One region of the Kumtagia sp. genome, then DNA from elsewhere that is predicted to be linked to it. Evidence: predicted binding sites of a transcription regulator. Region 1 holds the regulator's gene; the other holds the start of a gene.
The links. Region 1 encodes LexA, which represses DNA repair genes until DNA is damaged. Its sites were predicted from a motif close to TGTTCNNNNTGTGTTCNG; they were not measured.
Positions count from the first base shown of each region.

Region 2: the regulator LexA is predicted to act here: its motif matches at 3,126-3,143, upstream of ssb (single-stranded DNA-binding protein).

Region 1 covers NZ_JCACER010000096.1:36,599-42,106, forward strand. The annotation lists gene AC5JDC_RS24400 (ComEC/Rec2 family competence protein) at 1-1,961, shown strand, start outside; gene lexA (transcriptional repressor LexA) at 1,980-2,699, opposite strand; gene AC5JDC_RS24410 (BA14K family protein) at 2,890-3,324, opposite strand; tRNA gene AC5JDC_RS24415 (tRNA-Asn) at 3,423-3,497, opposite strand; gene AC5JDC_RS24420 (hypothetical protein) at 3,679-3,948, shown strand; tRNA gene AC5JDC_RS24425 (tRNA-Cys) at 4,256-4,329, shown strand; gene AC5JDC_RS24430 (protein-L-isoaspartate O-methyltransferase family protein) at 4,413-5,087, shown strand; gene AC5JDC_RS24435 (TolC family outer membrane protein) at 5,242-5,508, shown strand, end outside.
Region 2 covers NZ_JCACER010000083.1:235,053-240,560, reverse strand. The annotation lists gene uvrA (excinuclease ABC subunit UvrA) at 1-906, opposite strand, end outside; gene AC5JDC_RS23065 (DUF7986 domain-containing protein) at 1,647-2,774, shown strand; gene AC5JDC_RS23060 (hypothetical protein) at 2,784-3,050, opposite strand; gene ssb (single-stranded DNA-binding protein) at 3,264-3,770, shown strand; gene AC5JDC_RS23050 (5'-methylthioadenosine/S-adenosylhomocysteine nucleosidase) at 3,852-4,772, shown strand; gene AC5JDC_RS23045 (DUF2306 domain-containing protein) at 4,999-5,397, shown strand; gene AC5JDC_RS23040 (GreA/GreB family elongation factor) at 5,412-5,508, opposite strand, start outside.

The DNA.
Region 1 (5,508 bases):
TCGAAAGCTATTTCGACGGGATCGGCGCGAGCGGCTTCTTCATGAGCGGGCCGGAGCTTGTCTCCCCGCGGACCGCGAGCCTGGCCGGGCGGTTCACGGCAGCGCTGGAGAACATCCGCAACCGGATTGCCGAACGAGTCCGCCAGCGGGTCGCGGGGGCGGAAGGGGAGATTGCCGCGGCGCTGATGGTCGGCGTGCGCGCCGGCATCCCGGACGAGACCAGCGAGGCGCTGCGGCGCACCGGGCTCTATCATGTGATTTCGATCTCAGGCCTGCACATGGCGCTGGTCGCCGGCGTCGTCATCGGGGCGCTGCGCGCGGGGATGGCCCTGTTTCCGGGATTCGCGTCGCGGCGGCCGGTGAAGAAATACGCCGCCGCGGGCGGCCTGGCGGCGGTCGCCGGCTACCTCGCCATCTCCGGCGGCGAGGTCGCGGCGCAGCGCAGCTTCCTGATGCTGGCTGTGATGCTCGTGGCCGTGCTGTGCGACCGCGCGGCGCTGACCATGCGCAATCTCGCCATCTCTGCGATCATCGTGCTCGTGCTCACGCCGCACGAAGTGGTCGGCCCGAGCTTCCAGATGTCCTTCGCCGCGACCGCGGCGCTGGTCGCTGCCTATGCTTGGTGGAGCGAGCGGCGCAACGCGGAGGCGGGGACCATGTCGGCGCAGCGATCGTTCGCGGCCATGGCGCTGCGCCGGACCGTCGGGATAGCCGTCGGGCTGTTCGTTACCTCGCTGGTCGCCGGCCTCGCCACCACGGCCTACGGCGCCTACCACTTCCAGCGCATCGCCCCGCTCAGCCTCGGCGCCAACCTGGTGGCCATGCCGATCGTCTCGGTGGTGGTGATGCCGGCGGCGGTCCTTGCCGCCGCGGCGATGCCGTTCGGATTGGACGGACCTTTCCTCGATCTGATGGGCAAGGGGATTTCCGCGATGGTGGCGGTGGCCGAGTGGTTTTCACGGCGCTCGCCGGTGGATGCGGTCGGCCTGATCTCGGTTGGTTCCGTGCTGCTGCTGACGCTCGCCCTGGTGATTGCCACGGTCGCCACCACATGGCTGAGGCTGGCGGCACTTCCCTTCGCCCTTGCCGGCCTGCTGACGCTCGACAATGTCGGCCCGCCGGATGTCCTGGTTTCCGAGGACGGCGCCCTGGTCGGACTGCTCGACGCGCAAGACGGGCTTGCCGTCAACCGAACGCGCGCCAACGCGTTCACTGCCCAGAACTGGCAGCGGGCTCTCGAGGGAAGGGCGGTGCACAAACCACAACGCATCGTCGAGCGGCCTGGGCCGACCGCCGACAAGCGCGAGACCGGCGGAAACCGGCCACGGCAGGGCGACCCGATCGACGATGTCCCGCCGGCCGCCGCACGGAACGAAAAAACGGCCGGAAGCGAGACGGACGGGCCAACCCTCGAATCGATCGCGCTTGCCGCCCGCGACGGCGGCGGCTTCCTGTGCGGGCCTGCCGGTTGCGCCGCGCGCCTTATGTCGGGGGCGGTCGTCGTCCACACCGCAGATGCGGAGGAGGCCCGGCGCGCCTGCGCCTTCGCTGCCGTCATCGTGCTCGACGACGCGGCCGTTCCGCTGAAATGCGCCGATGAAAGACTTGCGGTGGTGACGAGGCGCGACCTTGCGCGCTCGGGGAGCGCCGCCGTTTTTCTCACGCCCGGCGCGGGACCGCCGCAAATCGACTTCGCCATCGGCCTGCCGGAGCGGCCATGGCACGGCCATCGCGTCTTCTCACGCGAAGCACGCGGGCTGCCGCCCTATCGCCGGGGCAAGCAGGGCAAGCCGCAGGACCCACTGGCACCCGCCGGAACGGACGTGCCTGCGAGGGCAGCAACGGATAGCCGAGCTGCCACTGCCGACAGCGATGGCGTGGACCGCGTCCCGATCGTTCCCGATTCCTCGCCCAAACCGTCGTCCGGTGCCGATGCCGGGGAGACCTCCGGCCGGCCCTGAGGTCCGCCCGCCGAAAAATCAGTAACGCCGGATCAGGCCGACCAGCTTGCCCTGGACCCGTACGCGGTCCGGCCCGTAGATGCGCGTCTCATAGGCGGGGTTGGCCGCCTCCAGCGCAATGGAGGCGCCCTTGCGGCGGAAACGCTTCAGCGTCGCCTCCTCGTCGTCGACCAGCGCCACCACGATCTCGCCGGGGTTGGCGGTGTTGGCATTGCGGATGATCACCGTGTCGCCGTCGAGGATGCCGGCCTCGATCATCGAGTCGCCCTTGACCTCCAGCGCATAGTGCTCGCCGCCCGACAGCATTTCCGGAGGGATCATGATGGAATGCGTGCGATGCTGGATGGCGTCGATCGGCACGCCGGCGGCGATGCGGCCCATGACCGGGACGGAGACGCCGGGGCCGGCCTCGTCGTCGTTGCTGGCGACGGGCGCCCGCGCCGGCTCGGCGGGACGCTTGCCGAGGCTGCCTTCGATGACGCTGGGCGAGAATTTTCGCGCGGGAGCGAGCCCTGGCGCGATCGTATCGGGCAGGCGGATCACCTCCAGCGCGCGAGCCCGGTTGGGCAGGCGGCGAATGAAGCCGCGCTCCTCGAGCGCGGTGATCAGACGGTGGATGCCGGATTTCGACGCCAGGTCGAGCGCCTCCTTCATCTCGTCGAAGGAGGGAGGAATGCCGGACTCCTTCAGCCTCTCATGGATGAAGAGCAGGAGTTCGTATTGCTTGCGCGTCAGCATCTTGGCCCCATCCGGAATCGCGTCAAAACAAAACCAGAACAAACACTATCTGTTCCATTTGTGTTCCGCAACCGCTAAATGTCGGGTTAACGGACCGCGACAGGGGCACGATGGCTGAAAAATATTATGTTTCGGCGTCTTGTCGGTGCCTACACCGCACGGCAAGCAGAAAGCGTGGTAAAACGCCCCATTACTTCCGGCAAAGACGGCGGGGGCCGTCGAAAGGCTGGAACGTGCAGTCGGACGGCGTGAAGCTGCGATAGGCCCTGGCGCAGGCAACGACGTTGCAATCGGGGCGGGCCGGCGTCCCGGCAACCGAGGACGTGGTGATCCCGTCGATGCCGGCACTGTCTTGCGGCGGCGGAGGGACCGAAACCATCGACGCCAAATGCAACCGTCCGGCCGGCTGGCTGTCGAACACCCCGATGCTGGCCGCATAAAGCGCCAACGCCGTGGCTGCTACGACAGTCGCCAGGGAGAATACGACGGCTCCGCCGATCTCCGGTCCATCGTTCTGTGACCTTCGGTAACGCACCTGCGACCAACTGTCATCGGCACGCGGCAGTTCCACCGCTCGTAAACAATTGATGCCGTCGCGTGACCCGGGAGCGGACCGATGGGCCATCGGCCAGAAATCCCGGAAATGGGGCATCTTTCCGGGCGAGCGATCAATGCCAGCCGGGATGGCATTTCCATGCGGGCCGTATCGATTTTCGGAAGGAGTGGCTCCCCGGGCCGGATTCGAACCAGCGACCAACCGGTTAACAGCCGGTTGCTCTACCGCTGAGCTACCGGGGAACAGGTGCTCGTTCAGCAACGCGGCTGGCTATAGCAAACCCGTTTCGGCTTTGCAAAGCGCCGTTGGGCATTTTTTTGATCGATTTGCTGTCCTATGTGAACGGCGGAGCACGCGGAATCGGGGAATGCGGCTGGCGGAGGCCGTCGCGACCGAAGACTGCGACGCAAAACGAGACGGTCGATGGACGGAAAACCGCAGCACAAGGAAAGGCACCGGCAGGCGCATCGGACGATCTCCGTTTTTGGTCGCGAGCTACGCATGCCGAAGTCGCGCCCCTTGCGGATCGCGATCGGCGTCCTGCTCATCGTCGGCGGCGTGCTCGGCTTCCTGCCGATACTGGGCTTCTGGATGGTCCCGCTCGGGCTGCTGGTGCTTTCCTACGAGTTCGCCTCCGTGCGCCGTGTGCGTCGCCGTGGTGCGGTCTGGTGGGGGCGGCGGCGACGGCCTTGAGCGGAATTCCGACAGAGCCTGACCCGGCACGGGCTCGAATCACCGCGACGGTCGCGGGTCACGGTCGGCCGGCGCGGTTTCCTTGCCCAGCCGGCGACCCGGTCACGCCCTCTCAAGCCGCTGCTCGGGAGGGCTTTCCCGGACGAATCCAGCGGCGGATGCGGATTTAATCAGGTGATGCGAAAAAAACACGTCGGCCACCCCGTTTCGCGGAATGATGTGAAAGGGACGCTTTCCCTGCAGCGCTGTCACTTGACCCGGCCCGGTCGGTTAACCTATTGAGCAGGCACAGAACGCATGGCGGTCTGGCCTCGTGGCGGAGTGGTTACGCAGAGGACTGCAAATCCTTGCACCCCGGTTCGATTCCGGGCGAGGCCTCCATCGCTTTCGGCGCCCCGCCTGCGTCGACGCCGTGCGTTTCGATGAATATGCGCCCCGCGGCGCTAGGAACGGACCGGTTCGACATGGAAGCAGACTACGCCCAGCGCCGGATACGGATGGTCGACGGCCAGCTGCGCACAACCGACGTGAACAACCAGGCGCTGCTCGCCGCCATGCTCACGGTGCCGCGCGAGGAGTTTCTCGACAAAGCCAAGCGCAACCTCGCCTATATCGACGAGGACGTGGAGGTCGCTCCCGCGCAGGGCGGCAATCCTCCGCGCTACCTCATGGAGCCGTCGCCCTTCGCCAAGCTGGTGCAGCTTTGCGACATCGCGCCGTCGGATTTCGTGCTCGATATCGGCTGCGGCACCGGCTATTCGGCCGCGGTGCTGTCGCGGCTCGCCAGTTCCGTCATCGCCCTCGAAGCCGATTCGATGCTCGCCGATCTGGCGTCCGAGAATCTCACGCGGCTGGGTTTCGACAATGTCGCGGTCGTGCGCGGCCCGCTGCCGGAAGGCTACGGCGCCGAAGCGCCCTACGATGCGATCCTGGTCGGCGGATCGGTCGACCAACTGCCCGAGGCGCTGTTCGCGCAGCTCAGGGAAGGCGGGCGGCTGGTCGCGGTCGAAGGCCGCGGCAACGCCGGCAAGGCACGGCTCTATTCCAAGTGGAACGGCGTGGTCACCGGCCGCAGCGTCTTCAACGCGGCAATTAAGCCATTGCCGGGCTTCGAGCGGGCTTATACATTTCAGTTCTGACGCAGTCGGGGATGGTGGCTCGCAGTCTAGAGTAGTGGTTGCAGAACCCTGCCAAAGCGGGGATCGGGCAACGGGTGCGTGGCGGCCGCATGCGCGACCGCTCCGGATAATCCGGGCGGAAGGGCTTTTTGCCGCTGCGGTAGAGGGAAAGTCTGTGCTGTTGTTTCGCAAGTCACTGTTCGCCGCCGTCCTCCTCTCCGCGACCGCGTTGTCGGCCGCGACGGCCTCCGCCGAGACGATTCTCGGCGCGCTGACCAAGGCCTATCAGTTCAACTCGACGTTGAACTCGGCGCGCGCCGGCGCGCGCGTCACCGACGAGAATGTCGCCATCGCCAAGTCCGGTTACCGGCCGACGATCGCCGCCACCGGCAATGCACAGTACAGCTCGAACAAGCTCAGGCGTGGGGGGACTGCGGGCTCC
Region 2 (5,508 bases), on a different contig from region 1:
CCCGTCGCAGGCCGGGCAGGCGCCGAACGGGTTGTTGAAGGAGAACAGGCGCGGCTCGATCTCCGGAATGGTGAAGCCGGAGACCGGGCAGGCGAATTTTTCGGAGAACAGGATGCGCTCGTGGGTTTCGTTGGCCGACTTGTTGACCGCGTCGTCGCCGGTCTGGCTGGCGTCGAGCGGCCTGTCGGCGAATTCGGCGACGGCGAGCCCGTCCGCCAGCTTCAGCGCCGTCTCGATCGAATCCGCCAGCCGCGCCGAAAGATCGCCGCGCACCACGATGCGGTCGACCACCACGTCGATGTCGTGCTTGTATTTCTTGTCCAGCGCCGGCGCCTCGGCGATCTCGTAGAACTGGCCGTCGATCTTGACGCGCTGAAAGCCCTTCTTCTGCAGCTCAAGCAGCTCCTTCCTGTATTCGCCCTTGCGGCCCCTGACGATCGGCGCCAGCAGGTAGAGGCGGGTGCCTTCCTCCAGCGCCAGCACGCGGTCGACCATCTGCGAGACGGTCTGGCTCTCGATCGGCAGGCCGGTCGCCGGCGAATAGGGCACGCCGACGCGGGCGTAGAGCAGGCGCATGTAGTCGTGGATCTCGGTGACGGTGCCGACGGTCGAGCGCGGGTTGCGGCTGGTCGTCTTCTGCTCGATGGAGATGGCCGGCGACAGGCCGTCGATCTGGTCGACGTCCGGTTTCTGCATCATCTCCAGGAACTGGCGGGCGTAGGCCGACAGGCTCTCGACATAACGCCGCTGCCCCTCGGCATAGATGGTGTCGAAGGCGAGCGAGGATTTTCCCGAGCCCGACAGGCCGGTCATGACGACAAGGCTGTCGCGCGGCAGGTCGAGGTCGACATTCTTCAGATTGTGCTCGCGCGCGCCGCGCACCGAAATGTACTTGTGGTCGGCCATGCCGCTCCGCCGTCTCGTCAGAATGGATTTCAGGGCCGGTCCGCGTGGTGCCGGCACCGCCTATGTAGGCACGCGCGCCGCCTTTGCGAGCGGGCGCCGCCGCCGGCGGATTTAGGCCGGTTTGACGGGTTTGGGCAAGCGAAAAGAACAAAGGTCGAACGAGTCTCCTGACACAAGCCGCGCGGCCTGTTTGGCGGGCAAGGTCTGTGGCGGCGGCGATCACTTTTTTCGGCGGCCGGCCTTCTTCGGTTGACGGGGGCGGGCAGGCTTGGCACACTCCGACCGTCGCCACGGTGACCCCGACCGGAAAGGCCGGTCGGCAGGGCAGGGCGCCGGTCTGCGAGACGCCGCAGGCAGTCACTTGGCAGGCATTGGTCGAACGTACGCGGGAGTGAGGCATGACTCCACCGGACAGTCCCGAAAGGCTCCGCGCCTGACGCGGAGCGGCGGTGAGGATCGGCCGGGATGAAGTCCGGCGCGAGACCGCCGTTTTCCCCCGACAATCAGAGACCATAGTCGAGTCGTCGGCGTGAGGCCGCGAGGCACTCGAAGAAAAAGCCGGTAAAACGCTCCCGGCAATCGGGTAAAATCCGAAAAGAAGCCCTGCATGCCGATGAACCGGCGGCAGGGCTTCATCTTTGTGGAAATCCCGCTTTCTTGCGCCGTCCCGGTCGCGCTGCTACGTCCCGGACGTTAGATTGAGATGCTTCGCGTCGATCCGCGCCAGAAAGGCTTTGCCGATGCCGAAAGGCCATGAACTCTCCGGCCTTGTGAAATGGTCCGACCGGGACGACTGGCGGGATCTTCTCGACGAGGTGTTCGACCATCACTTCGGCCCGTCCTTCGACGCCTACGGGATCGACTTCGACAAGCTCGAGGAACTCATCGGCGAGACCGACATGAACAGCCTGTGGAGCTGTGCCTTCGAGGATTTCCTGACGCGCCCGCTGTCGGACGAGGACGAGCGCACCGTGATCGACGACTATCTGAAGCGCCGCGGCTGGAAGGAAACGCCGTCCACCCGGCGCTACATGGAAGCCCTGCGGGACTCCGTTTTCAGCCTCCACGAGGTGAGCGGGATCGTTGCGGGCCAGTCGATGCTGGCACGCGACCTGCTGCTCGGCGGCGATCCGGTAGAGGTGACCGAGCATGCGGCGACGCGGATCCTGAAGGACGGCGATCGCATCGGCGGCCGCATCGTCGAGGTGTCGGGCAGGCATCGCCTCGCCGGCGGTGTGGTCGTCTTCGGCCCGGCCGCTGCCGACGAGGTGCTCGGGACCATCGGCGCCGAGATGAAGCGGCTCGGCGACGAAATCTCCGGCCAGGCGGTTTCGTCCGGCGAGGATCTTGGCGGCATGGATCCGCGGCAGATCGGCGAGACGATCTATCTGATGGACGCGGCGCCCGAATTCACCGCCATCTGGCTCGATCACAGGCTGAAGGGCAGGCTGGAGAAGGTGCCGCCGCCGCGCTTCAACAGCGATGGCGAGGAGCTGCTTTTCCACACCATGTCGTATCCGCTCACCGCCGGGATTTCCGAGGATGCGATCCGCGGCCGCCTCGATGCGCTTCCCGACCTGCGCGGCGAAGACGAGTTCGTCTGGAACTGGATCGACGGGGAGGATGAGGGCAGGGACCTTGCGTCTGGCAAGCTGCCGCAGGTGCGCGACGGTCGCCTGCATATGGAGCTCGAGGACGGGACGCCGGTGCTGGCGTCGATCGAGCTGACGCCGGGCGTCCTGCTGCTTTCGGCCAATTCGAAGCTGAGGGCCGACCGCGCCAAGATCATGCTGAAATCGGCCCTGAAGGGCATGATCGGGCAGCCGCTCGTCCAGATCCATACCTACGAGGAACTGGTCCGCCCGTAGGCGGGCGCGTCAGCGCGGCAAGGGCTTGAGGGTGCCGGCGGTGATGTCGACGGCCACCGAGCCGGAGATGCGCACGTCCCAGTCGCCCATGCGCACGAAGCCGTCGGCGTTCGGGCGCGGCGGTTCGATCGGCTCTTCCAGCGGCTTGACGATCGGCTCCGGCCGGACCACGCCGGGAAGCGGCTGCCGCGCCTCGTCGGCCCGAACGGGCGCGGGCGCCATGAGCAGCAGGATTGGCAGCATGAAGTTGCCGAGACGGCGGACGACGGCGATCATTCCGCCAATGTAGGACGAGACCGGCCGATGCGAAACGCATGAACGCCAATTCCTGACATTTTTTGCTGGCGCATGCCGAACAAAACGGGTACAAAACACCTGTGGACAGGTGGATGGAAATTGCGCCGGTCGCCGCGCAGCCGGCGACGATCGGATAAGATGCCGCCAATGTCCAAGGACGGCTGAATTTAGGACAAGCGTGGAGAAAGCGTGATGGCGGGCAGTGTCAACAAGGTCATTCTGGTCGGCAATCTGGGTGCCGACCCCGAAATCCGCCGGTTGAACTCGGGCGACCCGGTCGTCAACCTGCGCATCGCCACCTCCGAGTCCTGGCGCGACAAGAATTCCGGCGACCGCAAGGAAAAGACCGAGTGGCACAATGTCGTGATCTTCAACGACAACCTCGCCAAGGTGGCCGAGCAGTACCTGAAGAAGGGCATGAAGGTCTATGTCGAGGGTCAGTTGCAGACCCGCAAATGGCAGGACCAGAGCGGCCAGGACCGCTACACGACCGAGGTGGTGCTGCAGAAATTCCGTGGTGAATTGCAGATGCTCGACGCACGCGGGCAGGGCGGCGACGCACAGGTCGGTTATTCCGGCGGATCGGCCCGCGCCGGCTCGGATTTCGGCTATTCGGGCGCCGGGGACGATCGCGGTCAGCGCGCCGGCGGCGCGCGCGGCGGCGGCGGCGGTTCGCTCGATGACGAAATTCCCTTCTGACCGAGGGGTCGATGCGTGCTTGCCGGTCCGGCGCGGCCGGCTCTGAGGTGAACCGTGCTGTTGGGGACGAGATCGATCACTATGGCTGCGCTCGAACGCGTTGTTGCGGTTCTTCTCCTTGCCCTGGTCGCGATTGCTCCCGCGGCCCAGGCGGCGGAACTGCTGGACGACAAGCCGCGGATCGCCGTGGTGTCGGCGTTCCAGCCCGAATGGCTGGCTCTCAGGGCTGAGCTTGCCGAGGGCAGGGAGCACACGATCAACGGGCGGACCTTCGTCACCGGCACGCTCGCCGGCAAGGACGTCGTACTGTTCCTGAGCGGCGTCAGCATGGTCAACGCGGCCATGACCACGCAATCGGCGCTCGACCGCTTCAGCGTGACCTCGGTCATCTTTTCCGGCATCGCCGGCGGCGTCGACCCGTCGCTCAACATCGGCGACGTCGTGGTGGCCGACCAGTGGGGGCAGTATCTGGAGGCGGTGTTCGCGCGCGAGACGGCGGACGGCTTCGCCATCCCGCCCTTCATGGAGGAGGGCGAGTTCGACGGCTTCGGCATGATCGTGCCGCGTCCGGTCGGCGTCGCCCGCGACGGGGCTTCGGGCGAGGAGGCGCGCTTCTGGTTCCCGAGCGATCCGGGCCTGCTGGAGATCGCCCGCAAGGTCGCCGGCGAACTCGACCTCGCCGCCTGCGCGGCGGAGAACAAATGCCTGAGCGAGAAGCCAAAAATCGTCGTCGGCGGCAATGGCGTGTCGGGCCAGGCCTTCGTCGACAACGCCGCGTTCCGCGAATACGTGCATGCGACGTTCGCGGCCAAGGTGCTGGACATGGAGAGCGCGGCGGTTGCGCATGTCGCCTATGCCAACGGTGTGCCGTTTGTCGCCGTGCGCAGCCTTTCCGATCTCGCCGGCGGCGGCGAGGGGGCCAACGAGATGGCGACCTTCATGGCGCTCGCCTCGACCAATTCCGCCAACGTGGTCAAGGCGCTGCTGGAGAAGATGCCATGACGGAATGGTCGTGCGGTGCCCTGCCGGCAAGGGGCGGGCAACCGGCAGGTCGGGACCGCAACGACCGTCCGGAATGTCCGTAGCCGGCGTTGGAGCATGATCCCGGAGAGTCGCGGATTTTCGCACAAAGATCATGCGACGAAACAAAGAGATGGAGCGGAATGCCGGTTCATCCTGATCGCATTCCGCTCTGATTCAGCGCAAAAGCGACGAGGGAGGATCGACCATGTCGCTGGAGCCTCTTCTCGCCGAGTCGGCGCCGATTCCCGGGCATGCACTGGCGGCGCTGGCGGCCCTGGTGCTCGGTGCCGCGCAATTCGCGCTGCCGAAGGGCACCTTGCGCCATCGCGCGGTGGGCTTCATTTGGGCCGGCCTCATGCTTTTCGTCGCGGCGAGCGGGTTCTGGATTCACGAGATCCGGCTCATCGGGCTGTGGAGCCCGATCCATCTTCTGTCTGTGCTCGTGCTGATGACCGTGCCGCTCGCCGTCTGGCATGCGCATCGGCACCGCGTCGACCGGCACCGGAAGGCGATGATCTCGCTTTATCTGCTTGCCCTCGTCGGCGCGGGACTTTTCACCCTGCTGCCAGGCAGGGTGATGCATCAGGTGGTGTTCGGCGGATAGGGATCGGCCGCGGCTCATGCGACGGCGGGGCCGGGATCGTCGGAATTGGTCGGGGGCCGCGCGGCCGTCCCCTGTAAAAGGGGTCCCGCGTCGTGGACAAGGCGCAGGCGT